DNA from 2 places in the Streptomyces sp. NPDC055025 genome. Region 2 is predicted to be linked to the other one. Evidence: riboswitches for the same ligand, from Rfam matches in the RefSeq annotation. Region 2 holds a riboswitch; the other holds the start of a gene.

Region 1 (15,664 bases), on a different contig from region 2:
GCACGCCTGCATCACCCGCCAGATCTCCAGCAGTCCGGCCCTGATCTCGTCCTCGGTGCGCCAGGCCTTTTCGTTCTCCATCATCAGCGCGGAGATCGACAGGCCCGTCTCGCCCGACAGCCGCAGCAGCTCGTCACCCGTGCGGAAGGGGTGTGCCAGCACGGTGTCGTCGAGCTTGATCCGGTCCTCCCCCACCGCGTCCTCGTCCACCACGAACCCGCCGCCCACGGAGTAGTACGTCTTCTCCAGGAGGAGGCCGCCGTCGCCGTCGTACGCGAGGACCGTCATCCCGTTGGCGTGGTACGGCAGGGCCTTGCGCCGGTGCAGGACCAGATCCGTACCGGCGTCGAAGGCGATCTCGTGCACACCGAGCACATTGAGCCTGCCCTCGGTGCGGATACGTTCCGCCTGCTCGTCCGCGCGCTCCACGTCGACGGTGCGCGGGGAGTTGCCCTCCAGACCGAGCAGAACGGCCTTCGGGGTGCCATGGCCATGGCCGGTCGCGCCGAGCGAGCCGTACAGCTCGGCGCGGATCGAGACGGTGTGGGCGAGCAGGCCCTCGTTCTTGAGCCGGCGGGCGAACATCCGCGCCGCGCGCATCGGACCGACCGTATGGGAGCTGGACGGGCCGATACCGACCGAGAACAGGTCGAAGACCGAGATGGCCACGGGGGTGACTCCTTGCTGAGTGGTAGACGCCGTTGTCTGCCGGGGTGGTGCAGAGATGACGCGTACATACGGTTCGGGGCACCGCGCCGCACGGTCCAGTGTGCGCGGTGCCCCGTGAACCCCGGCCGAACGGATCACGTCGGACCGGGTGTTGCGGTGGATTCGAGCCGAACGCCACGTGGTCCGAGCCGGACGCCACGGTCGGTCCGAGCCCGTACGCCACTGTCGGGTCGGGTCGGACGCCACGGTCGGTCCGGGCCGAATGCCACGGTCGGGCCGGACCGATCGCCGCGGCTGGTTCGAGCCGGCCGGTTCGAGCCGGGGGGCGATCGGTCCGGGCCCTGGAGCCGGCCGCGGTTACTTCAGGCCGGGGTACAGCGGGTGCTTCACGGCCAGCGCGGAGACCCGCCCGGCCAGCTCGTCACGGTCGAACGACGGCTTGAGCGCCGCCGCGATGATCTCCGCGACCTCGGTGAAGTCCTCGGTGGTGAAGCCGCGGGTGGCCAGCGCGGGCGTGCCGATCCGCAGGCCCGAGGTGACCATCGGGGGACGCGGGTCGTTCGGGACGGCGTTGCGGTTGACCGTGATGCCGATCTCGTGGAGCCGGTCCTCCGCCTGCTGGCCGTCCAGCTCGGAGTCGCGCAGGTCGACCAGGACCAGATGCACGTCCGTACCGCCGGAGAGTACGGAGACGCCCGCCTCGGCCACATCCGGCTGGACCAGCCGCTCGGCGAGGATCCGCGCGCCCTCCAGGGTGCGCCGCTGGCGCTCCTTGAACTCCTCCGTCGCCGCGATCTTGAAGGAGACCGCCTTGCCCGCGATGACATGCTCCAGCGGGCCGCCCTGCTGACCAGGGAAGACCGCGGAGTTGATCTTCTTCGCCAGCTCCTTGGTGGAGAGGATCACACCCCCGCGCGGGCCGCCCAGGGTCTTGTGCGTGGTCGTGGTGACGACATGCGCGTGCGGCACCGGGTTGGGGTGCAGCCCCGCCGCGACCAGACCGGCGAAGTGCGCCATGTCGACCATCAGATACGCGCCGACCTCGTCCGCGATCCGGCGGAACGCCGCGAAGTCGAGCTGACGGGGGTACGCCGACCAGCCGGCCACGATCAGCTTCGGACGGGACTCCTTGGCGAGCCGCTCGACCTCGGCCATGTCGATCTGGCCGGTCTCGCCGTCGACGTGGTAGGCGACGACGTTGTAGAGCTTGCCGGAGAAGTTGATCCTCATGCCATGGGTGAGGTGCCCGCCGTGGGCGAGGTTCAGACCCATGATCGTGTCGCCGGGGGAGAGCAGCGCGAACATCGCCGCCGCGTTCGCCTGCGCGCCCGAGTGCGGCTGTACGTTCGCGTGCTCGGCGCCGAACAGCGCCTTCACCCGGTCGATGGCGATCTGCTCGACCACATCGACATGCTCGCAGCCGCCGTAGTAGCGACGGCCGGGGTAGCCCTCGGCGTACTTGTTGGTCAGGACGGAGCCCTGCGCCTCCATGACCGCGACCGGGGCGAAGTTCTCCGAGGCGATCATTTCGAGCGTGGACTGCTGGCGGTGGAGCTCGGCGTCGACCGCGGCGGCGACGTCCGGGTCGAGCTCATGGAGTGAGGAGTTCAGAAGCGACTTCGAAGACATCACAGTCCCTGGGGTGTCAGTGGCCGGAGCAGGTCAGTTGCCGGAAAAGTCTCGGTACTCGTCGGCGGTGAGCAGATCGGACGGCTCTTGCGCCACGCGTACCTTGAACAGCCAGCCGCCTTCGAACGGAGCGGAGTTCACCAGTGAGGGGTCGTCCACCACGTTCTGGTTCGTCTCGGTGACCTCACCGGTCACCGGGGCGTAGAGATCGCTGACCGACTTGGTCGACTCCAGCTCCCCGCAGGACTCGCCCGCGGTCACCGTGTCACCGACCTCCGGGAGCTGGGCGAACACGACATCGCCGAGGGCGTTGGCCGCGTACTCGGTGATCCCGACCGTCGACACCCCGTCCTCGGGGTCCGTCAGCCACTCGTGCTCCTTGGTGTAGCGGAGCTGCTGGGGGTTGCTCATGACCTGAATTCTCCTGTACGCGGGGGAGTGGTGCGGAACGGCTGTCTTGCGGAACGAGACGGAACGAGAAGGAGCGAGACGGAACGGGATACGGCCGGGCGGCTCCGGCACCCGCACCGGGACGGCTCCGAGGCGGTCCCTGGACGGCTCCGGAGCGGTCCAGGGACGGTACCGGGACCGCTCCGGGACCCGGGAGGACGGCACCGGGGCGCCCAGGGAAGGCGGGACTCCGAAGTCGTCCGTATCACTTCTGGCGCTTGTAGAAAGGCAGCGCCACGACCTCGTACGGCTCGTGGGTGCCCCGGATGTCGACCCCGACGCCCGGCGTCTGCGGCCCGGCGTACGAGGCGTCGACGTACGCCATGGCGATGGGCCTGCCCAGGGTGGGGGAGGGAGCGCCCGAGGTGACCTCGCCGACGACCACGCCGCCGGCGACGACCTGATAGCCCGCCCGGGGGACCCGGCGGCCCTCGGCGACCAGACCGACCAGCTTGCGGGGCGGCGCGCTCGCGGCACGCTCGGCCGCCGCCTCCAGGGCCTCGCGTCCGACGAAGGCGCCCTCGTTCGACGTCTTCCCGAACTTCACGACCCGGCCGAGGCCCGCGTCGAACGGGGTGAGACCGGTGGTCAGCTCGTTCCCGTACAGCGGCATCCCGGCCTCCAGCCGGAGGGTGTCGCGGCAGGAGAGCCCGCACGGCACCAGACCGACGCCCTCGCCCGCCTCGGTCAGCGCCCGCCACAGCGTCTCCGCGTGCCTGGGCTCGACGAACAGCTCGAAACCGTCCTCGCCGGTGTAGCCCGTCCGGGCGATCAGGGCGGGGACACCGGCCACGGTGCCCGGCAGACCCGCGTAGTACTTGAGCCCGTCCAGATCGGCGTCGGTCAGCGACTTGAGGATGCCCGGGGACCGCGGCCCCTGGACGGCCAGCAGCGCGTACGCGTCACGGTCGTCGCGCACCTCGGCGTCGAAGCCGTCCGCGCGTGCGGTCAGCGCGTCCAGCACGGTCTGGGCGTTGGAGGCGTTGGCGACGACCAGGAACTCGTCCTCGCCGAGGCGGTAGACGATCAGGTCGTCCAGGATTCCGCCGTCCTCCCGGCAGATCATGGTGTAGCGCGCGCGGCCCACGGCGACGGCGCCGATGTCGCCGACCAGCGCGTAGTCGAGCAGCCGACCGGCGGCGGGTCCCGAGACGGTGATCTCGCCCATGTGCGAGAGATCGAAGAGCCCGGCCCTGGTCCGTACGGCGTTGTGCTCGTCGCGCTCGCTGCCGTACCGCAGCGGCATGTCCCAGCCCGCGAAGTCGGTCATGGTCGCGCCCAGCGCGCGGTGCACGGCGTCGAGAGCGGTCGTACGGGGGGTACTGCTCGGCGGGGCGTGATTCATCGGAGTGGCTCCCAGGGCATGACGACGAGGACGGTCCTCCCCATCTGTCATCGGAACCTGAGAGGTTCACCACGACCACCCGTGTCAGGGGTCATGACTTGCACCTTGGGTGGGGCCGCCGCACAGCGGCCCGCTTTTCAGATCTGCCTCATCCACGCGGTACGGGGCCTGAGAGATTCAAGGGAGGAACTTGCTCCTTCGGCGCCCGGTGCACACGGTGACCGGGACTCTCCCGCGCGGATTCAAACGGCCGGTATGCAGTTGGCGGGCACATCATCGCACGCATCCGGGTGGTTCGGAGCGCCTGGCCCGCAACTTGCCGGACGGCGTGAAAAGCTTGTGGCGCATTACCATTTCTTTACACTTTGTGGGCAAGGTTCATGGGCCAGACCGACTGAGCTGACAGGGGGACGGCGAACATGTCGCAGAGGGCGGGGGCATATGTGACGACCGCGGGGGTGCCGGCGCAGCAGGGGGTGTCCGACCGGGAAGCCGTGGCGCGGCCCGTGGCGGTCGTACGGGATCTACGGGGGCGGCGGGGCCGGGTGCCGGAGTCCCTGGTCTTCACCGCCGGGGATCTGGTGGTGGTCTCCGGGCTGCCGGGCAGCGGCAAGTCCACCCTGATCCGGCGGGCCGCCGCGGGCGGCGGGATCGACTCGCAGGACGCCAGGGACCGCTGGGAGCGCAGACTGCCGGGCAGCCTCCCCTATGCCGTCTACCGCCCGCTCGTCCGTATAGCGCATTACGCGGGACTGCGGCGCGCGCTCCGCTCCGGCGAGAGCGTGGTCGTGCACGACTGCGGTACGCAGAGATGGGTACGGCGCTGGCTGGCCCGCGAGGCCCGCAGACGGGGCCGCGGGCTCCATCTCGTCCTGCTGGACGTGGCACCGGAGGTGGCCCGCGAGGGCCAGCGGGAGCGCGGTCGCGGGGTTTCCGGCTACGCGTTCGCCCGCCATCGCAGGGCGGTCCGCCGTCTGCTGGTCGGCGCCGAGTCGGGCCGGCTGCCCAAGGGCTGTGCCACGGCGGTGCTCCTGGACAGGGACGCGGCGGGAGCGCTGGACCGGATCGTCTTCCCCCCGAAGCCCGGCCCCTGACCCCGAAGCCCGGCCCGTGACGGCGCGGTGACCGCCGCACACGCGGGTACGGGCCCCCGCCTGCGGCGTTAGGGTGCTGCGGCAGGCACGAGGGTGGAGGAAGCGACTGTGAACACTGCATGGCCGGGCAATGAGCTGGAAGAGGTGCTCGCCGCCTCGCTCGGCAGCCGGGGGGCGGGCGGACGGCTGGTGGAGGTGCTCGGACGCAGCGAGGTCTGGGTGCCGCTGCCCAACGGCGGGGGGCCGGACAGCCCCGGTCTCGATCTGCCGACCCTGGAGATAGAGGGCGCGCCCTATGTCCCGGTCTTCAGCTCCCAGCAGCAGTTCCTCCAGTGCGTCGGCGCCCATATGCCCTTCACCGTGGCGCCGGCCCGTGATTTCGCCCGGGGCCTGCCCCCGCAGCTCGGTATCGCGGTCAACCCGGGCGGCATGGTCGGACTGCCGCTGCCGCCGCCGGCCGTCGCCGAGCTGTGCCGGGCGGGACGGACCGCGCTCGACGGACAGGCGAGCGGCGCCCGGGTCAGGCTCTTCCAGCCGGACTGGCAGGAGGACCCGGTCGACTTCCTCTCCGCCGCCGCGGAGGAGTTCGAGACATCCGGTGTGGTGCTCTCGGCCCGCCGCGCGCTCGCCAGCGTCGAGGGGGACTCCCCGGCGCTCTTCATCGGCGTACAGCTCTCGTCCTGGGAGAGCGCCGACCGCAACGCGCCGCTGGACGCGCTCGGGCGCGCGCTGGGGCGGGTAGGGGTGGGCTGGCCCGTCAATCTGATCCTGCTGGATGTGGCCCAGGACCCGGTGGGCGACTATCTCCTGGCGAAGGTGCGGCCGTTCTACCAGCGCGCGTAGAGGCGTCGGCCGCGGCGGTCGCGGGTACGAGAGGCGCGATACGCGATACGCGAGGAGCGGTCACCCCGGACGGAGCGCAGGCCCCGTCCGGTCGCCGGCGGGGAGCGCACCGGGCGTCAAGGGTGTGTCAGGGCGGCCCCCTAAGCTGGTTTGATGGCTGGGCCCCCGTGTGCCGGTACGGGCCCTCCCGCACAGGGGCCGACGGGCTCCGGGGGTGCTGGCCGAATGGTGGATCGAAGAGGGGCGGGACCCACAGTGAGCGCGTCAGGCACCGCGGCGGCCGGGCAGGTCGAGCAGATGCTGCGCCAGGTGACGCCAGGACGCTACGACGCGTACGAGGCGCTCCTCCAGGCTCTCGCCGACGACAGCGTCTGGATGCTGCTCTGGCACGGCCGGGCCGGCTCACCGGACTCCCAGTACGGCAACATGGAGGTCGACGGGCTCGGGTACGCCCCGTGCGTCACCTCCGCCCAGGAGCTCGCCGTCAGCGGCTGGACCCGCGCGCACGAGGTGGTCACCGGCCGTGACATCGCCCGCGCGCTCTACCCCGACCGCTGGGGCATCTGGCTCAACCCGCACGCGCCCGGCGGCGGGATCGGCATCCCCTGGCTCGATCTGCGGCGGATCGCCACCGGGCTGGAGCGGATGCCCGCGGGACCGCTGCGGCTCTCCGAACCGGCCATCGCGCTTCCGCAGTTCTACGCCCTGCTCACGCAGAACGCCCACCGCACCCCCGCGGTCCGCTCGCTGCGCCGCGCCTGGGTGCAGCCGGCGCTCGGGGTGCCGTATCTGACGATCGGCCTCGATCTGTACGACACGAGCCCGGCGTCCGTCGACTCCGTACGCGCGATGATGCGGCAGTCGATCACGGCGGTCCCGGACGGACTGCCGGTGTCGACGGTGGCGATGTCCGACGAGTACGACCCGGTGACGATGTGGCTGCGGGCCAATTCCCGCCCGTTCTACGACCGCGAGGCGCACGCGGGGCCGGCGCCGACCTCCGGATACGGCTATCCGCCGCCCGCTTCCCACGCCTACTGAGCCCCCGGGCGTCCCCCGCGTCCGCCGGACGACCTGCCGCGCACGATACGGATGCTCCGATTCCGCCGTAGATCGGACGAGTTGAGTCGTATGTCCGATCTGGTGGAATAGTGACCGAGTTGGTCCGCTGAGACGAGCGTGCCGTCCGGATAACGGAACACCTCTACCCGCATCACGTTTGAGCAAACATTCCCCGTTGGGGCTGGCGGGTGATCGCGAAGTGGTTGAAGACTCCGGGGAGCAGGTGGTCTCGGCCTAGTGTGCGATGCGCTGACAGAAGCAGTTCCCGCCACAGGGAGACCACGTGCGTCATGTGATGTGAAAGTGCCGCTACAGCGGCGGTCATGGGCCGGCCACCGTCGGCCGAGAGGGGTCTCCAGCGCAATGACGGCACCTATCGAGACCACCGGGTCGGCGGCGACAGCGCAGCCGGAAGCGGTCCTGGAGGGCGCCGGGGGCAAGCAGATCGAAGGCCGTTCGCTCGGCCGGATCGCGTGGACGCGTTTCAAGCGGGACAAGGTCGCCGTAGCGGGCGGCGTCATCGTGATCCTGCTGGTTCTTGTCGCCGTACTGTCCAAACCGATCCAGGCGGTGTTCGGTCTCGACCCCAACGCCTTCAACCAGGATCTGGTCGATCCCACCCTGCTGGCGCCCAAGGGGGGCTTCGGCGGTATGAGCTGGGATCACCCGCTGGGCGTCGAACCGCAGACCGGGCGTGACATCCTGGCCCGTATCATCGAGGGCTCATGGGTCTCCCTGGTGGTCGCGGCCGGATCGACGTTGCTCTCGGTCGTCATCGGCGTCGTGATGGGCGTCGTGGCAGGTTTCTACGGCGGCTGGGTGGACAGCGCCATCAGCCGCATGATGGACACCTTCCTCGCCTTCCCGCTACTGCTTTTCGCGATCTCGATCTCGGCGTCGCTCCAGGGCAACGCCTTCGGTCTTGAGGGGCTTCCGCTCCGTATCGCCGTACTGATCTTCGTGATCGGCTTCTTCAGCTGGCCGTACATCGGCCGGATCGTGCGCGCGCAGACGCTCAGCCTGCGTGAGCGGGAGTTCGTGGAGGCGGCCCGGTCGCTGGGTGCGCGGGGACCGTTCATCCTGTTCCGGGAGCTGCTGCCGAACCTGGTCGCGCCGATCCTCGTGTACTCCACCCTGCTCATCCCCACCAACATCCTCTTCGAGGCTTCCCTGAGCTTCCTGGGTGTGGGTATCGCTCCGCCACAGGCTTCATGGGGCGGCATGCTGTCCACCGCGGTCGACCTCTACCAGGTCGACCCGATGTTCATGATCATCCCCGGCATGGCGATCTTCATCACCGTGCTGGCTTTCAATCTGCTGGGGGACGGGCTGCGTGACGCACTCGACCCCCGTGGCAAGTAATAGCGGCCCTGCCGCATCGGTCAATCGAGGGGGCTTTCCTCAGGATGAACAGCAGAAAGACGGCAGCGGCCATCGCCGTGACGCTGGCCATGGCGCTCGGTGCGAGTGCCTGCGGCAGCTCCGACAAGAACGACAGTGACGGCAACAAGGGCGGCGGGGGCGGCAGCGCCAAGGCCGATGCCGCGATGTCGAGCATCGTCAACTCGACCGACAAGAAGGGGGGGACGGTCGTCTTCGAGCACTCCAGCGGCCCGGACTCCCTGGACCCGGGCAACACGTACTACGGCTGGGTGCAGAACTTCTCCCGCCTGTACGGCCGTACCCTGGTCACCTTCAAGCCGGCCGCCGGCAAGGAAGGTCTGGAGGTCGTCCCCGACCTCGCGACCTCGCTCGGCAAGGCCAGCCCCGACGCCAAGACCTGGACGTACACGCTCCGCAAGGGCGTGAAGTTCCAGGACGGCACCGAGGTCACCTCGAAGGACGTCAAGTACGCGATCGAGCGCAGCAACTTCGCGCCCGAGGCCCTCTCCAACGGTCCGACGTACTTCAAGTCGTACCTCGTGGGCGGCGACAAGTACAAGGGTCCCTACAAGGACAAGTCCCCCGAGGGTCTGAAGTCGATCGAGACCCCGGACGACTACACGATCACGTTCAAGCTGAACAAGCCGTTCGCGGACATGGACTACCTGGCCACCTTCTCGCAGACCGCCCCGGTTCCGCAGGCGGCCGACAAGGGTGCCGAGTACGTCCAGAACATCGTGTCCTCCGGCCCGTACAAGTTCGACTCGTACAGCGAGAGCAGCGGTGCGACGCTCTCCCGCAACCCCGAGTGGGACCAGGCCAGCGACCCGATCCGCAAGGCGCTGCCGGACAAGATCGAGCTGAAGCTCAACATCAACGCCACCACGATCGACGAGCACCTGCTCAACGACACGATCACGGCGGACGCCGGTGGCACCGGGCTCCAGTCCAAGACCCAGCCGAAGGTGCTCGTCAAGGCCGACGAGAAGGCCAAGACGGACAACCCGTACGCGGGCGCGCTCCAGTACATGGCGATGAACGTCAACGTGAAGCCGTTCGACAACGTCGACTGCCGCAAGGCCGTGCAGTACGCGGTGGACAAGGCCGGTGCGGTCAACTCCATCGGTGGTTCGGTCAAGGGTGACCCGGCCAGCACGCTGATCCCGCCGTCGGTGAGCGGTTACAAGAAGTTCGACCTGTACGCGACCCCGGGCAACAAGGGTGACGAGGCCAAGGCCAAGGCCGCGCTGACCGCCTGTGGCAAGCCGGGCGGCTTCAAGACCACGCTGACGGCCCGCGCGGACCGTCCCGACGAGGTCACCGTCGCCACCCAGATCCAGGAGAGCCTGAAGAAGGTCGGGATCACGGCGGACATCAAGACGTTCCCGTCCGACAAGTACTTCACGGACTTCGCCGGTGTGCCGGCCTGGGTCCACAAGAACAACGCGGGCCTGATGATGATGGCCTGGGGTGCCGACTGGCCCAGTGGATTCGGCTTCCTCGACCAGATCGTGAACGGTTCGGCCATCAAGCCCTCCGGTGGCACGAACCTGATGGAGCTGAACGACCCGAAGATCAACAAGGCGCTGTCGGACGGCATCGGCACCGTTGACCCGGCCGCCCGTCAGGCCGCCTGGGGCAATGTCGACCAGCTCGTCATGGAGAACGCCTCGGTCGTCCCGCTGTTCTACCGCAAGAACCTGCTCTACCGTCCCGCCTCCGCGGGCAATGTCACGGTCACCGAGGCGTACCTCGGCATGTACGACTACACGCTGCTGACCTCGACCAAGTGACACCGGTGGCACCGGGAGGGACCGGTGCCACCCCGTAACACCTGTAACACCTGTACATCAAAACAGCACCCCCCCGAAAGGCAGGTGAAGGTGCCGGGCCGTCCTGGCGTACCCCGTCAGGACGGCCCGGCACCAAACGGCTGTGGCTGCGTACATCATCCGACGCGTCTTCGCCGCGGTGTTGCTGCTGCTGGTGGTCAGCGCAGTCACGTTCGCGATCTTCTTCCTTGTGCCCCGCCTCGGCGGGCAGACGACCGACTCGCTGGCCGCCCAGTACATCGGCAAGAGTCCCACCCCGGACGCCATCGCCGCTGTCAAGAAGAACCTGGGGCTCGACCAGCCTCTCTACCTGCAGTACTGGCACTTCATCAAGGCCATCGTGGTCGGAGCCGAGTACAACTTCGGCCCCAACCCCTCGATCTGCCATGTGCCCTGCTTCGGCTACTCGTTCAAGACACATGTCGAGATCTGGCCCCAGATACTCGAGCGCGTGCCGGTGACCCTGTCGCTCGCCGTCGGCGCGGCGGTCCTCTGGGTGATCTCCGGTGTCGCGATCGGTGTGCTCTCCGCGCTCAAGCGGGGATCGATCTTCGACCGGCTGGCCATGGGCGTCGCCCTGGCCGGTGTCTCGCTGCCCATGTTCTTCACCGGTCTCGTCTCCCTCGCCCTGTTCAGCTTCCACTGGACGATCTGGGACGGCCTCCACTTCGTACCGTTCACCGAGAATCCCGGTGAGTGGGCGTGGAATCTGATCCTTCCCTGGTGCACGCTCGCCTTCCTCTACTCGGCGCTCTACGCACGGCTCACCCGCGCGGGAATGCTGGAGACGATGGGCGAGGACTACATCAGAACCGCGCGGGCGAAGGGGCTGCGGGAGAGCCGGGTGGTCGTCAAGCACGGTCTGCGCGCGGCGCTGACCCCGCTCGTCACCATCTTCGGCATGGACTTCGCGCTGCTGCTCGGCGGCGCGGTCATCACCGAGAACGTCTTCTCCTTCCAGGGCATGGGCGCCTACGCCATCCTGGGCGTGAAGCAGAGCGACCTGCCCATCGTGATGGGCGTGACACTGGTCGCCGCCTTCTTCATCGTTGTCTGCAACCTGCTGGTGGACCTTGTGTACGCCGCGATCGACCCCCGGGTGAGGCTCTCATGAGCGACGTACAGAAGACCGACGCGGACCAGGCCGCCACGGGTACGGGTACGACGGGTGCGGGCGCGGGTACGGGTTCCGCCGGGGGCGCCGCCGACAAGTTCCTCTCCGTACGCGATCTGCGGATCCACTTCGACACCGACGACGGTCTGGTGAAGTCGGTCGACGGCGTCAGCTTCGATCTGAAGGCCGGCCAGACCCTCGGTATCGTCGGGGAGTCCGGCTCGGGCAAGTCCGTGACCTCGCTGGGCATCATGGGGCTGCACAGTTCCGAGCGGGCCAGGATCTCCGGTGAGATCTGGCTGGACGGCGAGGAGCTGATCGGCGCCGGCACCGAGCGTGTGCGCAAGCTGCGCGGCCAGAAGATGGCGATGATCTTCCAGGACCCGCTGTCCGCGCTGCACCCGTACTACAGCATCGGCGCGCAGATCGTGGAGGCCTACCGCGTCCACAACGCGGTGGACAAGAAGACCGCCAAGAAGCGGGCCGTCGAGATGCTCGACCGGGTCGGCATCCCCGAGCCCGCGCGGCGCTACGACGACTATCCGCACCAGTTCTCCGGCGGTATGCGCCAGCGCGCGATGATCGCGATGGCCCTGGTCAACAACCCGCAGCTGCTGATAGCCGACGAGCCGACGACCGCCCTGGACGTCACCGTCCAGGCGCAGATCCTCGACCTCATCCGGGATCTCCAGAAGGAGTTCCACTCGGCGGTCGTCATCATCACCCACGACCTGGGCGTCGTCGCCGAGATCGCGGACGAGCTGCTGGTGATGTACGCGGGCCGCTGTATCGAGCGCGGGACCGCGGAGAAGGTCTTCTACCAGCCGCAGCACCCCTACACCTGGGGTCTGCTGGGCTCGATGCCGCGTATCGACCGGGAGCAGACCGACCGGCTGGTGCCGGTCAAGGGAACCCCGCCGAGCCTGATCAACGTCCCGTCCGGCTGCGCCTTCCATCCGCGCTGCCCGTACGCCGACGTCCCCAAGGACAACATCACCCGCACCGAGCGTCCTGAGCTGCGGCAGATCACCGACGGGCACTTCTCCGCCTGCCATATGTCGCCGGCGGAGCGGGAACAGATCTGGACCGAAGAGATTGCGCCGAAGCTGTGACTGATCCGAGCAAGAAGATTCCCGAGCAGGGGGCGGGCCAGGGACCGGACGGTTCCGGCCCCGAGCCGCTCCTCAAGGTCACCGGCCTGGCCAAGCACTTCCCGATCACCAAGGGTGTGCTCAAGCGCAAGGTCGGAGCGGTCCAGGCGGTCGACGGGCTGACCTTCGACGTCCGCCCCGGCGAGACCCTCGGTGTGGTCGGCGAGTCCGGCTGCGGCAAGTCGACGATGGGCCGGCTGATCACACGGCTGCTCGAACCGACCGGCGGAAAGGTCGAGTTCGAGGGCCGGGACATCACGCATCTGTCCGCCGGCGCCCTGCGGCCGATGCGCCGTGACGTCCAGATGATCTTCCAGGACCCGTACGGCTCGCTGAACCCGCGCCACACCGTCGGCGGGATCATCGGCACCCCCTTCAAGCTCCAGGGCATCGAGCCCGAGGGCGGTGTGAAGAAGGAGGTCCAGCGGCTGCTGGAGCTGGTGGGCCTCAGCCCCGAGCACTACAACCGCTATCCGCACGAGTTCTCCGGCGGCCAGCGGCAGCGCATCGGTATCGCACGGGCGCTCGCGCTCAACCCGAAGCTGGTCGTGGCCGACGAGCCGGTCTCGGCGCTGGACGTGTCGATCCAGGCGCAGGTCGTGAACCTGCTGGACGACCTCCAGGACGAGCTGGGTCTGACCTATGTGATCATCGCGCACGACCTCTCGGTCATCCGCCATGTCTCGGACCGGATCGCGGTGATGTACCTCGGCAAGATCGTCGAGCTGGCGGACCGCGCGTCGCTGTACGAGTCACCGAAGCACCCGTACACCAAGGCGCTGCTCTCCGCGGTGCCGGTGCCGGACCCGAGCAGGCGCGGGGCGAAGAGCGACCGGATCCTGCTCAAGGGCGATGTCCCGTCGCCGATCAATCCGCCGAGCGGCTGCCGCTTCCACACGCGGTGCTGGAAGGCGACGGAGATCTGCAAGACGACCGAGCCTCCGCTGCTCCAGCTGGCGCCGGGCCACCAGGCGGCCTGCCACCACCCGGAGAACGTGCAGGACACCGTGTCGGTGACGGCGCGGGAGACGGTGGAGGTGCGCGCCGAGGCCGGGTCGGGGGAGACCGGGACCGAGGACGGGCCGAAGGACGCCGGCGCGGGACCGGACGCCGGGGCCGGGGAGTAGCTGGCAGCACGGTGGCGCGCGGGTGCCCGACCCGGGTACCGGAGCGCGCGACAGGCAGGGCCGGCCGGCCCCTGGTCCCCACGGGGCCGGGGGCCGGCGGCATGTGCGCCCCCACCGCGTTCGTGCAGCGGAGGGGCCGGAGTTCTCACGGCTGTAACCCTTGTAAGCTACTGCTTAGTACAGCCATCTTGTAGGGTTGTCTTCCATGGCACAGGCATCCATCGCGTCCATCGGCGACAGCGAGTTCGACCGCGCTACGGCCCTCACCCGGCGGGAACCGGGCGTCCACGACGCGCTGCTCTCCCCGGGATGGACGATCATGAACGTCCTCAACGGGGGCTATCTGCTGGCGCTGATCGGCCGCGCGCTCGGCGACACCCTGCCGCACACGGACCCGTTCGCCGTCTCGGCGCACTACCTCACCCCGTCGACCCCCGGCCCCGCCGTGGTGCGTACGGAGGTGATACGGACCGGCCGTACGCTCTCCACCGGCCAGGCGTCCCTCTTCCAGACCGCCGAGGACGGCTCCGAGGTCGAGCGGATCAGGGTGCTCGCCTCGTACGGCGATCTGGACGCGCTGCCCGACGATGTGCGGACGGCGGCGAAGCCGCCCGAGATCCCACCGCTGGAGCGCTGTGTCGGCTCCGCCGACGGGCCGCCGCCGCCCGGCGACTTCGCGATGATCGACCGGCTCGATCTGCGGCTCGACCCGGGGACGGCCGGCTGGGCCGTCGGCGCTCCCTCCGGGCTGGGCGAGATGCGCGGCTGGTTCCGCTTCGCGGACGGCCGTGACACCGATCCGCTCGCCCTGCTGCTGGTCGTGGACGCGCTGCCGCCGACCGCGTTCGAGATGGGCCTCAAGGGCTGGACCCCGACGGTCGAACTGACCACCCATGTGCGCTGCCGCCCGGCGCCGGGCCCGCTCCGGGTCGCCCTCACCACCCGTAACCTCGCCGGAGGCTTCCTTGAGGAGGACGCGGAGATCTGGGACAGCGCGGACCGCCTGGTGGCCCAGTCCCGCCAACTCGCCCGCGCGCCACGCGGCTGACGCCCCGGCGGGTCACGGCCCCGGCCGGGCGGGCCCCGCGCACCGTCGGCGCGGGAGCCGGTCTCCTCGGGGTGAGGCCAACTCGGTGTCGCGGGCCGGGGATCCGGACGTGCCGTGCCGGGGGTCCGGTCGCGGCGCCGGCGGCCGGTCCGGTGGGGTGCGGGGCGCGGCCGGTGCGGACCGGGCGCGTGTACGGCTTCCGTGACTCGTAGAATCGAGCTCACCATGGCTTACCTCGACCACGCCGCGACCACTCCGATGCTGCCGGAGGCGATCGAGGCGATGACCGCCCAGTTCGGCTTCGCCGGCAACGCCTCCTCGCTCCATGCCGCCGGCCGCCGGGCCCGCCGTACCGTCGAGGAGGCCCGCGAGACGCTCGCGGAGGCCCTTGGCGCACGGCCCAGCGAGGTGGTCCTCACCTCGGGCGGCACCGAGGCCGACAACCTCGCCGTGAAGGGCCTGTACTGGTCCCGCCGCGCCGCGGACCCGGCCAGGACCAGGGTGCTGGCCAGTCCCGTGGAACACCACGCCGTCCTCGACGCCGTGCACTGGCTCGGTGAGCACGAGGGCGCGACCGTCGAGTATCTGGCGGTCGACTCCCACGGCCGGGTGCTGCCGGAGACACTGCGCGAGGCCGTCGCGCGTAACCCGGGGGATGTCGCCCTCGCCACCGTCATGTGGGCCAACAACGAGATCGGCACCATTCTGCCGGTCCGTGAACTGGCCGAGGTGGCCGCGGAGTTCGGGATTCCGCTGCACTCCGACGCCGTCCAGGCCTTCGGTCAGACGGAGTTGGACTTCGGTGCCTCGGGGCTCGCCGCGATGACCGTCTCCGGGCACAAGATCGGCGGCCCGTACGGCATCGGCGCGCTGCTGCTGGGCCGTGAGTACACCCCCGTACCCGTACTGCACGGCGG
Region 2 (15,664 bases):
TCGGTGGCCTGCTCGAACAGCGGCGGCCTGGACTCCCGCCACAGCTCACGGCCGAACAGGAACGGTGCGTTGGCACCCAGTGCCACCTGCACGGATGCCATCGCCTGCGCCGCGTTCCACACATCGGCGAACCGGTCGGGCGTGACCTGGAGGTGCAACTGCACGGAGGTGCAGGCGGCTTCGGGAGCGATGGAGGACGAGGTGCATGTGAGCCGCTCGACGCCCTCGATGTCCAGGGTGAAATCCTCGCCCCTGGCCGCCACCATCTGATCGTTGAGCAGGGTGTAGCGGTGGACGTCCGAGAGATTCGCGGAGACCACGTCATGCCGGCCGAGCGTCGGAAGAATTCCGATCATCACGATGCCCGCATCGACTTCGCTCGCTTTCCGGTGGGCATATCCGAGACCGGCGCGCAGTTCTTCCGCAAGCTGATCGAAAACTCTTCCTGAGAGCCGGTGCGGCGCTACGTTTACTTCCATGTTGAACATTCCGAGTTCGGTCTGGAAATCACCGCTGGCAATACGTGTGAGCACCTCCCCATTCATCATCCGGGGCATCCCGTCGGAGCCCGCCAGATTCAGCTCGATCTCAAGACCCATGAGATTCTTGGGCCGGTCGAACCTCTCCTCCGCCAGGAGCCGCCCCAGCACCGCCAGGCACTGCTGGAGCTTCCTGCGGTATTTCCGCCGATCGGACAGGTCGGAACCGTCCGGGTCGACCTTCTCCCCCATCGAAGCGTCCCTCCTCGAGTGGGCAGCCGCGGCGTCCGCCGCTCGCGTCACGATCGATAATGCCCAGACTGGGTGATCCGTAACGCCCCACGCGCACCCGGCGACCGGTAGAGTGCCTACGGGAGTCGCGCGGCACATTCCTATGGCATGGCGGTCAGGTTCCGTTTGCGCCGCCCGATGGGCCGGGGAAAACGGCGGCGAGTTTCGGCCGACCCCACCGGGTGAATAATCCCAGGCCAGGCGCCTGCCTTCACTGTTTATCAACAGGAAGTCCGCAGGAAGATGGACCGGAATATGTCTTGCCCGCAATATCTGTGAGAGCTAGCAGAAACATGCCGTGAACACGTGTCGTATAAACTTCGCTCACGAGGCAGAGAGCCGGTGTCCGGTCACGTCCCGACCTTGAGCCGACCTCTGACCTTGGTTGCTGACAGTGACGTCCGCACCGCCCACGCTCCACCTCACGCATCACCCTGTCTCCAGAAGTGAGAGGCAACCCACCATGCCGCTGCATGTCCCCCCGGCTCCCGCGCCCGCGCTGCGCAGCGTTCTCGCGGCACTCGGTTCCCCTACCGCCGTGCGCGATGCCCGCACCCCCGCTCTCCAGTCCGTCCAGGGACCGTTGAGCGCCGAACTGCCGCTTCCCGTCCATGTGCTCAGTCATGTCACCCCGGCAAGCCACAAGGGCACCGCCGAGGGCCGCACACCGCAGACCAGACTGGCGGGCTGGCGGTTCCTGATCCACAGCGGCGACCACGCCGTCGCCGCCGCCGACACCATGCTCACCGCGGACGGCTGGGCCTTCTCGCGCTTCTTCGAAGGCCCGTACATCACCGCCACGGAGCGTGCGCTCCGCCAGGCGGAGACCCTGGGGACCGCCTACCAGCCGAGGCTGCTGTCGGTCCCCGAGCTGTACATGCTCACGCTCTGGCTGCACGGCGACACGGAGGCGGACGCCTCCACCGGCGCACCCGCGCCGACCGACATCCTGGTTCCCCTCGCCCCGGCCCCGCCGGGCTTCGCCGCCCACCGTCCGCACCGGGTGACGGAGTTGCTGCCGATGATCGGACTGAGACTCGCTCCGGCCCCATTGCTGCGTACTCCGGCCTGAGACGCTTCGGCGTTTCTTCCGTACGTTCTCGGCGTCCTGCTTATGTGCCCCGCGGCCCCTTCGGTCGCGGGGCACTCTTTTGCCCATGCGGAGTAGTCATCTCAGGTCACCCTGAACCACCCGAAAGGACAGTCCAGTTGAACTGAACCGTCCGGCTGGGTGACACGTCCTTAAGCAGAAGGAAGAGCTGCCGCGAAATCCCTGCGGATTGCCATCTGTAGGGCAACACTAGGACTGGACCAAACAGATACGGGGGGCGGCCATGACCACATCGAGCCGCAGGACACTCACCACGACACAGCGAAAGAACTCGCCCATGTGCCAGCATCAACCAGCCTGCCCGACAGCCGACTCCGCCGCCCGCGACGCCGCACGACTGATGGCACACCACCCGGAGCAGGGCTGGAGTCTGCTGTGCAACGGCGTCCTGCTCTTCGAGGACACCGGTGAACTGCTGCCGGACGGGAAGATCATCGCCCCGCACCGGCCGCTGCGGACCGAACAGGTCGTGACGGCGGCCTGATACCGCCGGACGGCCTCCGGGCCGCCAAGAGATGAGTGGGGCCGGCCCGGAGATCCTCCTCCGCACCGGCCCCGACGTGTGACACGGACGGACGAGGCACCCGCGCCGTCCTCATCCACCCGCGCCGCGGGCCGTCAGCGTCCGTGCGTCAGTGTCCCTGGTCGTACGCGTCCACCGGCGGGCAGGAGCAGACCAGATTGCGGTCGCCGTACGCACCGTCGATCCGGCGGACCGGCGGCCAGTACTTGTCCGCCGCGGAGACCCCGGCCGGGAAAACGGCCTCGTCACGGCCGTACGGGTGCTCCCACGCGCCACCCAGCGCCGCCGCCGTGTGCGGGGCGTTGCGCAGCGGGTTGTCGTCCCCGGGCCACTCGCCCGACGCGACCTTGTCGATCTCCCGGCGAATGGCGATCATCGCCTCGCAGAAGCGGTCGATCTCGGTCAGGTCCTCGCTCTCGGTGGGCTCGATCATCAGCGTGCCCGCCACCGGGAAGGACATCGTCGGCGCGTGGAAGCCGTAGTCGATCAGCCGCTTCGCGATGTCGTCGACGCTGACACCGGTGGCCTTGGAGAGCGGACGCAGATCGACGATGCACTCATGGGCGACCAGTCCGCCTGGACCGGTGTAGAGCACCGGGTAGTGGGGCTCCAGCCGCTTGGCGATGTAGTTGGCGGCCAGCACGGCGACCTGGGTCGCGCGCTTGAGCCCCTCGCCGCCCATCAGCCGTACGTACGCCCAGGAGATCGGCAGAATGCCGGCCGAGCCCCAGGGAGCCGCGGAGATGGGGCCGACACCCGTCGCGGGACCCGCCGCCGGCTGGAGCGGGTGGTTGGGCAGATACGGCGCGAGATGCGCCCGTACCCCCACGGGACCGACCCCGGGGCCGCCGCCGCCGTGCGGGATGCAGAACGTCTTGTGCAGATTGAGATGCGAGACGTCGGAGCCGAACCTGCCGGGCTTGGCGAGGCCCACCAGCGCGTTGAGGTTCGCGCCGTCCACGTACACCTGGCCGCCCGCGTCGTGCACGGCCGCGCAGATGTCACGGATGTGCTCCTCGAACACCCCGTGCGTGGACGGGTAGGTGACCATCAGAACGGCCAGTTCGGGTCCGTGCTGGGCGATCTTGGCGTGCAGATCCTCCACATCGACGTCGCCGTCCTCACGGGTCCTGACGACGACGACCTTCATCCCGGCCATCACCGCGCTCGCGGCGTTGGTGCCGTGCGCGGAGGACGGGATGAGACAGACGGTGCGCTGTGTGTCACCGTTGGCCCGGTGGTAGGCCCGTACGGCCAGCAGCCCCGCCAGCTCGCCCTGCGAACCGGCGTTGGGCTGGAGGGACACCGCGTCATAGCCGGTGACCTCGGCGAGCCGCTCCTCCAGCTCCCTGATCAGCGTCAGATAGCCCTGGGCCTGCTCGGCCGGCGCGAAGGGGTGCAGCGCCCCGAACTCGGGCCAGGTGACCGGCTCCATCTCGGTGGTCGCGTTCAGCTTCATCGTGCAGGAGCCGAGCGGGATCATGCCGCGGTCCAGCGCGTAGTCGCGGTCGGCGAGCCTGCGCAGATAGCGCAGCATCGCCGTCTCCGAGCGGTACTGGTGGAAGACGGGGTGCGTCAGATAGGCGTCGGTGCGCAGCAGCGCCGCGGGCAGGGCGTCCTCCGTCGTCGCGTCCAGCGCGTCGAGATCGCCGTCGACACCGAAGGCGGTCCACACGGCGGTCAGTTGGGCGCGGCCGGTGGTCTCGTCACAGGCGAGGGAGATGTGGTCGGCGTCGACGAGATGGAGATTGACACCGTCCTCACGGGCGGCGGCGACCACCTCGGCGGCCCGGCCGGGGACCCGGGCGGTGAGGGTGTCGAAGTACGCGCCGTGCACGATCTCGACCCCGCCCGCGCGCAGGCCCTCGGCGAGGAGCGCCGCGTACCGGTGGGTGCGCCTGGCGATGCCGCGCAGCCCCTCCGGGCCGTGGTAGACGGCGTACATGCCCGCCATGACGGCGAGCAGCACCTGCGCGGTGCAGATATTGCTGGTGGCCTTCTCCCGGCGGATGTGCTGCTCGCGGGTCTGGAGCGCCAGCCGGTACGCCTTGTTCCCGTCGGCGTCCACCGAGACCCCGACGAGCCGGCCCGGCAGGCTGCGTGCGAACTTCTCCCGCACGGCCATGAATCCGGCGTGCGGTCCGCCGAAGCCCATCGGCACACCGAAGCGCTGGGTGGTGCCGACCGCGATGTCCGCGCCCAGTTCACCGGGCGAGGTGAGCAGGGTGAGCGCGAGCAGATCGGCGGCGACGGTGACGATCGCGCCGAGGCCGTGCGCCTGCTCGACGACGGACCTGATGTCCCGTACGGCACCGGAGGCGCCCGGGTACTGGATCAGCACACCGAAGACACCCCGCTCGGCGGCCTCGGCCGGGATGCCCTCGCTCAGATCGGCGACCACGACCTCGACACCGGTCGGCTCGGCGCGGGTCCTGATCACGGCGACGGTCTGCGGCAGGGCGTCGGCGTCCACCAGGAAGACACCGCCCTTGACCTTGCCGACGCGGCGGGCGAGCGACATCGCCTCGGCGGCCGCCGTGCCCTCGTCCAGCAGGGAGGCGCCCGAGGTCGGCAGACCGGTCAGCTCGGCGACGACGGTCTGGAAGTTCAGCAGCGCCTCCAGGCGCCCCTGGGAGATCTCCGGCTGGTACGGCGTGTACGCGGTGTACCAGGCCGGGTTCTCCATCACATTGCGCAGGATCACCGGCGGTGTGAACGTGCCGTAGTAGCCGAGTCCGATCATCGGCGCCACCACGTCGTTGCGCGAGGCGAGCGTGCGCAGTTCGGCGAGGACCTCGGCCTCGGTGCGCGCGCCGGGGAGATTCAGCGCCTCCGCGCTCTTGATCGCGTCGGGCACCGCGGCGGCGGTCAGCTCGTCGAGCGAGCCGTAGCCGACCTGCGCCAGCATCTTCGCCTGCGCCCCGGCGTCGGGCCCTATGTGGCGCTGTTCGAAGGGGGTTCCTCGCTCAAGCTGCGCGAGCGGAATGCGGTGGGTGGTCATCGGGAGGCCTCCTGGTCCGACACGACCTACGAGGGGCACCAGGACGCGGGTGCCCGGACGGCCTCCCCCTCTGTCATCTCAACCTGAGAGCTTCACCGGTCCGCCCCGCGGCGGGCCGGCTTTCACCGTCGGTGAGAGCGGATGCCGTCCGACGCCCGCCCTGCTTTCCAGAGTGACCTCGTCCGCGCGGTACGGGGGCCTGAGAGATTCCGGGGAGGATTTGCTCCTTCGGCGCCTCCGGTCGGTTCACCGGAGGACTCTCCCGCACGGGGTCAGCAGCCATCGCCAGACTACCAGCGAGGACTTCCGTACGACTGTCGAGTGGCCGACGCCCCGTTTGTGCACTTTTGTAGTGTTACGAGCATGTGCGACCAGTTGGAGGGACCGTGGAGACCGATATCGATCCGCGCAGTCTGATAGGCCGCAAGGCGTTCGACCGCGATGGCCACAGGCTCGGCACGGTGGACGAGGTGTACCTGGACGACGCCACCGGGGTACCGGAGTGGGCGGCGGTCCGTACCGGGCTCTTCAGCCGTGACGCCTTCGTCCCCCTCGCACCCAGCACACTGGTGGACGACGCGCTCCAGGTGCCCTTCGAGCGCGCGCTGATCAAGGACGCCCCCGACTTCGGCGTCGGCCGCCATCTCTCCCCGGAGCAGGAGCTCCAGCTCTACCACCACTACGGTCTCGCCCTGCCCGAGCCGGAGCCGGAACCACCGGAGCGGCCCGCGTCGCTGTCCGACCGGGACTCCGAACGCGACTTCGGCCGGCTGGCCGGTCAGGACGACTGAGACAGGGACGACCGGGGCGAGGACGCCCGTCCGGACTCCGGCTGTCCCGGACGGCCGGATCCCGGCGGCTCCGGTACCAGGGGCAGCGGCACCAAAGGCAGCGGCTCGGAGAGCGCCAGCTCGGGATCGTCGACCCAGAACGTCTTCACCCGCCCCGGCGCGGATCCCGGTTCCTCGAACCGTACGGTCACGCGCCGCAGCCCACTGCCCTGCACCCAGCCCGCCCCGTACACGGCGTGCCGCACATCGTGTCCGGCCGGGAAGCGCCGCTCGGCCGGTGCCGCCGGCTCCTGGGCCGGGGCGCTCCCGTCCCCCTGCGGCGGTGATCCCGCGGGCTCCACCGGCTCGTCCAGGGCGGCGGGAGGGGAGACGGCGGGCCGCTCGGCCGCGGCGGCCTGGGCGAAGAGATCCTCCTGCGTGAAGTCCGCGAGGCCCGTCACGCCCACCCCCAGCAGCCGTACCCCGCCGGTCGTGTCCACCGACTCCAGCAGCCGCCCCGCGGCCTCCCGCACCACCCCGGGGTCGTCCGTGGGCCCGCGCAGCGTCTCCGAACGGGTCAGCGTCGAGAAGTCGTACCGTCGGACCTTGAGCACGACCGTCCGTCCCGAGTGCCCGGCCTCGCGCAGCCGCCGCACACACCGGTCCGCGAGCCGCTCCACCTCCACGCGCACCCGCACCCGGTCGTGCAGATCGACGTCGAAGGTGTCCTCGACCGACACGGACTTGGTCTCGCGCTCCGACACCACCGGCCGGTCGTCGTGCCCGAGCGCCATCCGGTACAGCGAGGCGCCGTGCGCCTTGCCCAGCAGCCGTACGAGTTCGTCCTCGCCCGCCTCGGCGAGCTCGGCGACCGTGGTCATCCCGGCCCGGCGCAGATGCTCACCCGTCGCGGGCCCCACCCCGGGCAGCGTCCGCACCGGCATCGGCCCCAGCAACTCGCGCTCCGTACCGGGCTCGATGAGCACGAGTCCGTCGGGCTTGGCCTGCTCCGAGCCGATCTTCGCCAGCATCTTGGACCCGGCGAGCCCCACCGAGCCGGTGAGGCCGGTGGCCGCCCTGATGTCCCCCCGCAGCCGCTCACCGGCCACCAGCGCCGAGGCCGTGTCATGGGCCGATCCGCCGGCCTCCAGATCCACGAAGGCCTCGTCCAGACTCAGCGGCTCCACCAGCGGCGAGAGTCTCCCGAGCAGCTCCATGACCTGCTCGCTGATCGTGCGGTAGAGCGAGAACCGCGGCACCAGATACGCCGCGTTCGGCGCGAGCCGTCTCGCCTGGGCCATCGGCATCGCCGAATGCACCCCGAACCGCCGTGCCTCGTACGAGGCGGTCGAGACCACCCCGCGCGGGCCCAGACCGCCCACCACCACCGGTTTTCCGCGCAGACTCGGCTTCGCCGCCTGCTCGGCGGCGGCGAAGAAGGCATCCATGTCCAGATGCAGGATCGTCGGCGCGGATCTCACACCACCGATGCTGCCTCACACCACTGACAATCGGCCGGGGATTGCGGCCCCGGACAGTCTCCCGGCGGGAGTCGAGGCCCGGCGTCCCGCGCTCAGACGGCCCGGTCCCGGCGCCGCCGCGCCAGCTCGTCCGCGGGGTTGTGACCGATCAGCGTCTCGCCGGTGTCGACGCGCTCCCCGTGGAGCTGCGACAGCGCGGCCTGGACATCCCGCCACACCACGCCCACGGCGATCCCGAAGACGCCCTGGCCGCCCTGGAGCAGCCTCACGACCTCGTCGGGCGAGGAGCACTCGTGGACGGTCGCGCCGTCGCTCATGAGCGTCATACGGTCCAGATCCTGGAAACCGCGGTCCCGCAGATGCTGGACGGCCGCCCTGATGTTCTGGAGCGCGACCCCGGTGTCCAGGAACCGCTTCACGATCTTGAGGACGACCACATCGCGGAAGCTGTACAGCCGCTGCGTACCCGATCCGTAGGCCGGACGCACGCTGGGCTCCACCAGTCCCGTACGGGCCCAGTAGTCCAACTGGCGGTAGGTGATGCCGGCCGCCGCGCACGCGGTCGGGCCGCGGTATCCGACCGTCTCCGCACCGGGGTCGGCCGCACTGCCGTGAAGCGGATACGGACCGCCCGCCGCCGTACTGTCGCCGCTGCTTCTCACGCCGACCCCTCCGTCCTAGACCTGCCTTGTCGAAGGTAGGCAGTCACCCGGGGTGCGTCAACGATCGCCACACTCGCCACGCCGAGTGATAATCACCCTGAGAGTGGTTTCCCGTGCCCCTTTTCGGGGAAGGGCTGACCGAATGTGCTGACGGAGCCCGGCTCTGGACTCACCGGCGGCCACTACTGACTGTTGGTTCCGAAGTCCTCCGGCGAGATCTGGTCGAGGAACTCGCGGAACTTCTCCACCTCGTCCTCCTGCTCGTCCGGGATGGCGATACCGGCGTCGTCCAGCACCCCGTCACTGCCGTAGATCGGCGTACCCGTGCGCAGCGCCAGCGCTATGGCGTCGGACGGCCTGGCGCTCACCTCGACACCGCTGGCGAAGACCAGCTCCGCGTAGAAGACCCCTTCACGCAGGTCGGTGATCCTGACCTCGGTCAGCTCCTGACCCACCGCCTCAAGGACATCCTTGAAGAGATCGTGGGTCAGCGGCCGCGCCGGGGCCATGCCCTGCTGGGCGAAGGCAATGGCGGTCGCCTCCCCAGGTCCGATCCAAATGGGGAGGTACCGGTCGCCTCCCACTTCACGCAGGAGCACGATCGGTTGGTTGGAGGGCATTTCCACCCGGACACCCACAACGTCGAGCTCGTTCACACAGTAACCCTAGGACGTGCCCGGCAGGTTTGGGTAGTCGGGCTCCCTCGTGATCAGTGCTGCCGAACCCCGAGAGCCGTCCGGACGAGGGCCGCGTGGAGCCGTACCGAGAGCGCCGCCAGCTCCTTCGTGGTGGCCTCGGCATGGGCTCTGGTCTGCGGATTACGGTGCAGGCGCAGCGGCGCCACCACCTGTTCGACCAGTCCCGCCTCACGCTCCGCGGCGGCCTTCATGGCCCGAAGATGCCTCGGTTCCAGACCGAATCTCCCCAGATCCGAGACAAGTCTCGCGACCGTGACCGACTCGGCGTCGTACGCGCCGTCCGGCATCGGAGTGATGAGGCCGTAGGCCTCCCACTCGTCGAGTCTGCTCTCGCCCACCTCCACGGCGGCCAGCAGCTCCTCACGCCCGATCCTGGCCGCCGTCGGCCGCTCGGGCTCCGGCTCGCCGAAGGTGTCCGCGGACGGCTGCCGCTGCGGCCCCGGGGGGCACGGCCGCGCGCCGCGGCCACGGGCGTCCAGATGCTCCCGGATGACCTTCAGCGGAAGATAGTGGTCCCGCTGCATCCGCAGGACCTGAGCCAGCCGCTCGACGTCCTCAGGACTGAACTTCCGGTAGCCGGAGGGCGTTCTGCGCGGCTCGACCAACCCCTCCGCCTCCAGGAAACGGATCTTGGAGATGGAGACCTCGGGGAATTCCTCCCGGAGACGGCTGAGCACCACGCCGATACTCATCAGCGGGTGCCCCGTGGGGGCGGTGCCGTGTCCGGCACCGCCCGTCGGTGTTCGCAGCATGGACCTTCCCTGAGGGTCACACGCCCCGCTGGCTCGCGTAGAAGACCAGTCGGTACTTGCCGATCTGGACTTCGTCGCCGTTCGCCAGCAGGACCGAATCGATCCGCTCACGATTGACGTACGTACCGTTCAGGCTGCCCACGTCCGAGACGGTGAAGTGGCCGTCCGCACCCCTGCGGAACTCCACATGGCGGCGTGACACGGTCACGTCGTCAAGGAAGATGTCGCTCTGCGGATGACGGCCGGCCGTCGTCAGCTCACTGTCCAGCAGGAAGCGGCTGCCCGAATTCGGACCGCGACGCACCACCAGGAGCGCCGAACCCAGCGGCAGCGCGTCGACGGCCGCCTGCGCCTCCGGCGTGAGCGACGGCAGCGAGGTCTGGCCGGTGACTTCCGAGTCGTACGCCTCAAGACCCGAGATGGAGATCGTGGACGTCGTCTCCGAGGCGCGCTCGGCGGGCACCCCGCCCCGCAGCGGCGCACCGCAGTTGGAGCAGAACCGGCTCGATTCCGCGTTCTGGTGTCCGCACCTCGTACAGACCGGCAAGCCCGCCATCGTGGGATCCTCCTGCCGCGACCGCCCCGCCGGGGCAGATGATTGCCCGAAACCTATGCGGCCGGGACCTGCGGGGTCAACAGACGACGCGCCGGTGGAATCACCGCCCACCTGGTCGCGGAAGAGCGGGCGCTCGCCGCTCTGCTCCTCGCTCTGACCCTGGCGCGACGCGCGATGGCGGGCCGAACCGCCGCCGTCCTCGCGTGCGCTCTTGCCGAACAACTTCCCAAACAACTTCACGGGCGATTCCCCTTGACCGAAACAGACCCGCCCGTGGGGCAGGACGAACCCTGAATGAACACACCTGCCGACCCGGACATCTTGACAACGTCCGTATCCACCGGACAGTTTCCACCACACACCACGCTGATCGTGCGCCGACCCCCCGCAAGCTCATGCCCGCGTCCGACAGCCGCCATGCACCACCGGGTCACCCCGACGACGACCGAGCGTAGTCAGGCCGCTTCGCCGGTCGCAAGGCGTCCACAACGATCTTCTCAGCCCGCGTCACCGTGGCCGTGGCCTGCTCCTTCTCCAGGGTCTGGACCACCCCGCCCGGAATGTTGAGGGCGGGTTCCAGATCCTGCGGCTTGCCGATGACCTCGAACTCGTACGGGGCCGTCACCGGCCTGCCGTCCACCTGGACGTCACCACCCGTACCCGAGAAGTATGTATCCGCGACCACGCGCACCCCGTCGACCTGGATGGCCTCCGCGCCCGCAGCCCGCAGCTCCTGGATCGCGTCGAGCAGCATGTCCGGCGCGACCGTGCCGCTCGGATCGCTGATCGTCAGCGTGATCCCGGGCCCCTGGGCCGCGGCCGTGCCGGCCAGGATGCCGAGCTGCTGCTCCTTCTCCAGCGTCTGCTTACGGGCCTCCTCGGCCTGGTCCGAGCTGTTCTCCAGCTCGGTGCGCTGGTCGTCCAGCCGCTGCTTCTCGTCCTCCAGCCGCTGGGTACGGTCGTCCAGCTCGTCCAGGATGCGCACCAGGTCCTCCTGGCGGGCGCCCCGCAGCGCGCTGTCGTCGTTGTTCGACCTGACCTGGATGGCGAGTCCGAGTCCGAGGACGAACAGCAGGACGGCGACGATGAGTTGGGCCCGGGTGACGCGCGGCGGCCACAGTCCCGCCGCCAACCGCTGCCGGCCGGTGAGCTGTTGGGGCCCGCCCTCCGGCGGGAGCCCCGTACCACCGGCCGTACCGGCGGTACCGTCTTCGTTCCTGGGTGTCTCCACGCTGCTCATCGGCCTCACGCCCGGAAAACATGCCGGCGGATCGCGGCAGCGTTGGAGAAGATCCGGATACCGAACACGACGACCACACCCGTGGACAACTGCGCGCCCACGCCCAGCTTGTCGCCGAGGAAGACGATGAGCGCGGCCACCACCACGTTCGACAGGAAGGAGACCACGAACACCTTGTCCACGAAGATCCCGTCGAGCATGGCCCGCAGACCGCCGAAGACGGCGTCCAGGGCCGCGACGACGGCGATCGGCAGATAGGGCTCGACCACCGCCGGTACCTCGGGCCGGACCAACAGTCCGACCACGACTCCCACGACGAGGCCCAGTACGGCGATCACGATGTGCCCTTCCCGGTATCTGCCGTGCCCCGCCCGTCGCCCTTCCCGGCGTCGGTGGTCCCCGGCTCTGCTGTACGTACGATCAGGCTCGGCGCGGCAGGAAGACGCACCTCCTCCTGATCGGAGATGCTGGTGCGGATGTCGAAGTTCTGCTGCAACGAACGCAGATACCGCCCATCGGCACTGTCCTGGAACGCGGTGCTCAGCCTCTTCCCGTCCCCCACCGCGAGCACCGTGTACGGCGGGACCAGCGGCCTGTTGTCGACCAGTACGGCGTCACCGGCGGCCCGGATCGCGGACAGCGCCGTGAGCCGCTGGTCATTGATGGCGATCGCTTCCGCGCCCGATTCCCACAGGCCGTTGACGACTCGCTGCATGTCCCGGTCGCGCACCCGGCCCGTGTCGGAGAAGCCGCTGCTCCCGCGCGGTCCGCCGCCGCCCGAACCCGACTCCTCGGCGTCGTCGACCACGAGCTTCACCCCGGGACCGCGCACCGGCGTCGCACCCGCCAGCAGGCCGGCCGTCCCACCGGTGTCGCCACCATGAGCGCGCAGGGCGGCTCGCTGGCGCGCCCCCACGTCGATGCGGAGCTTCTCGACCGACTTCTCCAGCTCGTCGGCCGCCGCGGTCTCCGCGTCGATACGGTCGATCAGCTCCTCGCGCTCCTTGGCCACCACCGGCGCCGAGATCCGTGCCTGGGCCGCGCCCACCGTGACCACCAGAGCCGCCAGCACCAGCCCCGCGGCGAGCCAGAGCTTCGCCCGGACCGTGCTCCGCGGACCGCCCTCCTCGGCGGCCCGGCGCGCCGTCGCCTCCGCGTACCCCTCGTCGAGGCTGTGGTCCATCACATTGTTCAGCAGCGACATCGACGCATCGGGGCGAGGTGGCGGAGAAGTGGTGCTCCGAATGGGGGGCGGCTGCGGCATGCCGCACATCGTCGCACGTCGCAGCCGCTACCGCCGAATGGCCCCACCGGTGCGCCGGACCGTCCCGTGGGAGAGGTCCGGCACACCGGTCTCATCCGGCAATTCGTCCCCGGAGAGATCCGGGACTCCCGCGATACCTCTCGTGATACGCCCTAGTGACCGGCTCCGTCGACCACGGCCGACCACTCGTCGAGCAGCGCCTGGGCCGAGGCGTCGTCAGGACCTTCCGCCCACAGATGGGTGATGGCCTCGGCGGGGTCGGGCAGGACCATCACCCAGCGGCCGTCGGCCTCCACCACCCGTACACCGTCGGTGGTGTCCACCTGCCGGTCCCCGGCCGCCTCCACGACACTGCGCATCACCAGTCCCTTGACCGCCCACGGTGTGGCCAGATCACGGCGCAGCACATGGGCACGGGGGATACGGGCGTCGATCTGGCTGAGGGTGAGCTGGGTACGCGCCACCAGACCGATCAGCCGCACAAAGGCCGCCGTACCGTCGAGGACACTGCTGAACTCCGGCACGATGAAGGCACCGCGTCCGTCACCGCCGAAGATCGTCGACTCCTCGCGGCCCACCCGGGTCAGATCGTCCGGCGAGGTGGTCGTCCACGCCACCTGGGTGCCGTGGTACGCGGCGACCTGCTCGGCGATGCGGGTCGTCGTCACCGGCAGCGCCACCCGCCCGCTGCGCCGCTCGGCGGCGACCAGATCGAGCAGCACCAGCAGGGCGCGATCGTCCTCGATGATCCGCCCCCGCTCGTCGACCAGCGACAGCCGCTCGCCCACGGGGTCGAACCGCACCCCGAACGCGGCGCGCGCCGAAGCGACGATCTCACCGAGTCTGACCAGTCCGGACCGTCGGGATTCGGCCGTCTCCGTCGGCCTGGACTCGTCGAGACCGGGGTTGATGGTCAGCGCGTCGACACCGAGCCGGCCCAGCAGGCTGGGCAGAACGAGCCCCGCGCTGCCGTTGGACGCGTCGACGACGACCTTGAGCGCCGCCTCGGAGATCCCCGTCGTATCGACATTGCGCAGCAGCGAGCCCGTGTACGAGTCGAAGACGCTCGCCGGGAAGTGCAGATCGCCGATCTCACCGGGGAACGCGCGGCGGTACTCCTGGCGCGCGTACACCCGGTCCAGCTTGCGCTGGCCCGCCTGGGAGAGATCCGCGCCCCGCTCGTCGAAGAACATGATGTCCACGGAGTCCGGCACACCCGGTGAGGTACGGATCATGATGCCGCCGGCGCTGCCCCGGGCCGTCTGCTGACGGGCGACGGGCAGCGGTACGTTCTCCAGGTCCCGTACATCGATGGCGCTGGACTGGAGCGAGGAGATCACGGCCCGCTTCAGCGCACGGGCACCACGCGAGTGGTCACGCGCCGTGGTGACGGTGGAGCCCTTCTTGAGGGTGGTGGCGTACGCGCCCGCCAGCCGTACCACCACTTCCGGTGTGATCTCGACGTTCAGGATGCCGGAGACACCGCGGGCGCCGAAGAGATGCGCCTGCCCCCGGGACTCCCAGATCACCGAGGTGTTGACGAAGGCACCGGCCTCGATGGTCTTGAACGGGTAGACCCGCACATTGCCCTGGATGATCGATTCCTCGCCGACCAGACACTCGTCACCGATGACCGCCCCGTCCTCGACCCGGGCCGCCCGCATGATGTCGGTGTTCCTGCCGACCACACAGCCGCGCAGATTGCTGTGCTGACCGATGTAGACGTTGTCGTGGACGACGGCTCTGTGCAGGAACGCACCGGTCTTGACCACCACGTTCGATCCGACGACGGTGTGCTCACGGATCTCCGCGTCGGCCTCGACCTTGGCGTAGTCGCCGATGTAGAGCGGCCCTCGCAGTACGGCGTCGGGGTGGACCTCGGCGCCCTCGGCGACCCATACGCCCGGCGAGATCTCGAAACCGTCGATATCGACGTCGACCTTGCCTTCCAGTACATCGGCCTGGGCCTTCACATAGCTCTCATGTGTGCCGACGTCCTCCCAGTAGCCCTCGGCGATATAGCCGTAGACCTTCTTGCCCTCCTTCATGAGCTGCGGGAAGACATCGCCGGACCAGTCCACGGAGACATCGGCCTCGACGTAGTCGAAGACCTCGGGCTCCATCACATAGATACCGGTATTGACGGTGTCCGAGAAGACCTGGCCCCAGGTGGGCTTCTCCAGGAAGCGCTCGACCTTTCCTTCTTCGTCCACGATCGTGATGCCGAACTCCAGAGGATTCGGCACCCGGGTCAGACACACCGTCACCAGTGCGCCCTTCTCCTTGTGGAAGGCGATGAGGTCGGTCAGATCGAAGTCGGTGAGCGCGTCGCCGGAAATGACGAGGAAGGCATCGTCCTTCAGCGCCTCCTCGGCGTTCTTGACGCTCCCCGCGGTGCCGAGCGGCTTCTCCTCGTTGGCGTAGGTGAGCTCCATGCCGAGCTCTTCACCATCACCGAAATAATTCTTGACGAGGGAGGCAAGGAATTGCACGGTTACGACGGTCTCGCTGAGTCCATGGCGCTTGAGCAACCGCAGTACGTGCTCCATGATCGGCCGATTCACCACCGGCAGGAGCGGTTTGGGCATACTCGAGGTCATTGGGCGAAGCCGAGTTCCTTCGCCACCAGCCATCACGACGGCCTTCATGTCGGAAGCGTCCTCCTTGAAGAGACGGTCTCGCCGACTTCACCCGTCCGGACAGCGGCCCCTAAACGTCAGGCGTGGGCCGGCGACACTGCACGGCTCACATCGACGAGCTAATCGGCCGCGGTGTCCGCCTTGACGAGCCGGCGGACCTGGACCACATACAGGATCCCTGCCCACCAATAGAGGGT

The links. A riboswitch is a leader RNA that binds a small molecule or an ion and turns the genes downstream of it on or off. The one in region 2 is predicted to bind glycine.
Region 1: another riboswitch for glycine. It lies ahead of gcvT (glycine cleavage system aminomethyltransferase GcvT); the one in region 2 lies ahead of gcvP (aminomethyl-transferring glycine dehydrogenase).

What each region holds. Positions count from the first base shown of each region.
Region 1 is NZ_JBSGVS010000056.1:45,899-61,562, reverse strand. Features, by position in the region: gene ACWGDX_RS29400 (L-serine ammonia-lyase) at 1-669, opposite strand, end outside; gene glyA (serine hydroxymethyltransferase) at 1,027-2,298, opposite strand; gene gcvH (glycine cleavage system protein GcvH) at 2,332-2,709, opposite strand; gene gcvT (glycine cleavage system aminomethyltransferase GcvT) at 2,954-4,093, opposite strand; glycine riboswitch at 4,241-4,338, opposite strand; gene ACWGDX_RS29380 (AAA family ATPase) at 4,513-5,187, shown strand; gene ACWGDX_RS29375 (enhanced serine sensitivity protein SseB) at 5,296-6,030, shown strand; gene ACWGDX_RS29370 (enhanced serine sensitivity protein SseB C-terminal domain-containing protein) at 6,286-7,071, shown strand; gene ACWGDX_RS29365 (ABC transporter permease) at 7,456-8,454, shown strand; gene ACWGDX_RS29360 (ABC transporter substrate-binding protein) at 8,499-10,268, shown strand; gene ACWGDX_RS29355 (ABC transporter permease) at 10,411-11,421, shown strand; gene ACWGDX_RS29350 (ABC transporter ATP-binding protein) at 11,418-12,533, shown strand; gene ACWGDX_RS29345 (ABC transporter ATP-binding protein) at 12,530-13,699, shown strand; gene ACWGDX_RS29340 (thioesterase family protein) at 13,905-14,747, shown strand; gene ACWGDX_RS29335 (cysteine desulfurase family protein) at 14,973-15,664, shown strand, end outside.
Region 2 is NZ_JBSGVS010000102.1:5,679-21,342, forward strand. Features, by position in the region: gene ACWGDX_RS37115 (glutamate--cysteine ligase) at 1-731, opposite strand, end outside; gene ACWGDX_RS37120 (hypothetical protein) at 1,234-1,842, shown strand; gene ACWGDX_RS37125 (DUF5999 family protein) at 2,159-2,365, shown strand; gene gcvP (aminomethyl-transferring glycine dehydrogenase) at 2,514-5,405, opposite strand; glycine riboswitch at 5,583-5,680, opposite strand; gene ACWGDX_RS37135 (PRC-barrel domain-containing protein) at 5,792-6,196, shown strand; gene ACWGDX_RS37140 (DNA polymerase IV) at 6,184-7,656, opposite strand; gene ACWGDX_RS37145 (MerR family transcriptional regulator) at 7,749-8,318, opposite strand; gene ACWGDX_RS37150 (bifunctional nuclease family protein) at 8,501-8,974, opposite strand; gene ftsR (transcriptional regulator FtsR) at 9,028-9,768, opposite strand; gene ACWGDX_RS37160 (FHA domain-containing protein) at 9,785-10,606, opposite strand; gene ACWGDX_RS37165 (DUF881 domain-containing protein) at 10,755-11,564, opposite strand; gene ACWGDX_RS37170 (small basic family protein) at 11,570-11,902, opposite strand; gene ACWGDX_RS37175 (DUF881 domain-containing protein) at 11,899-12,828, opposite strand; gene ACWGDX_RS37180 (mannose-1-phosphate guanyltransferase) at 12,981-15,476, opposite strand; gene ACWGDX_RS37185 (CDP-alcohol phosphatidyltransferase family protein) at 15,587-15,664, opposite strand, start outside.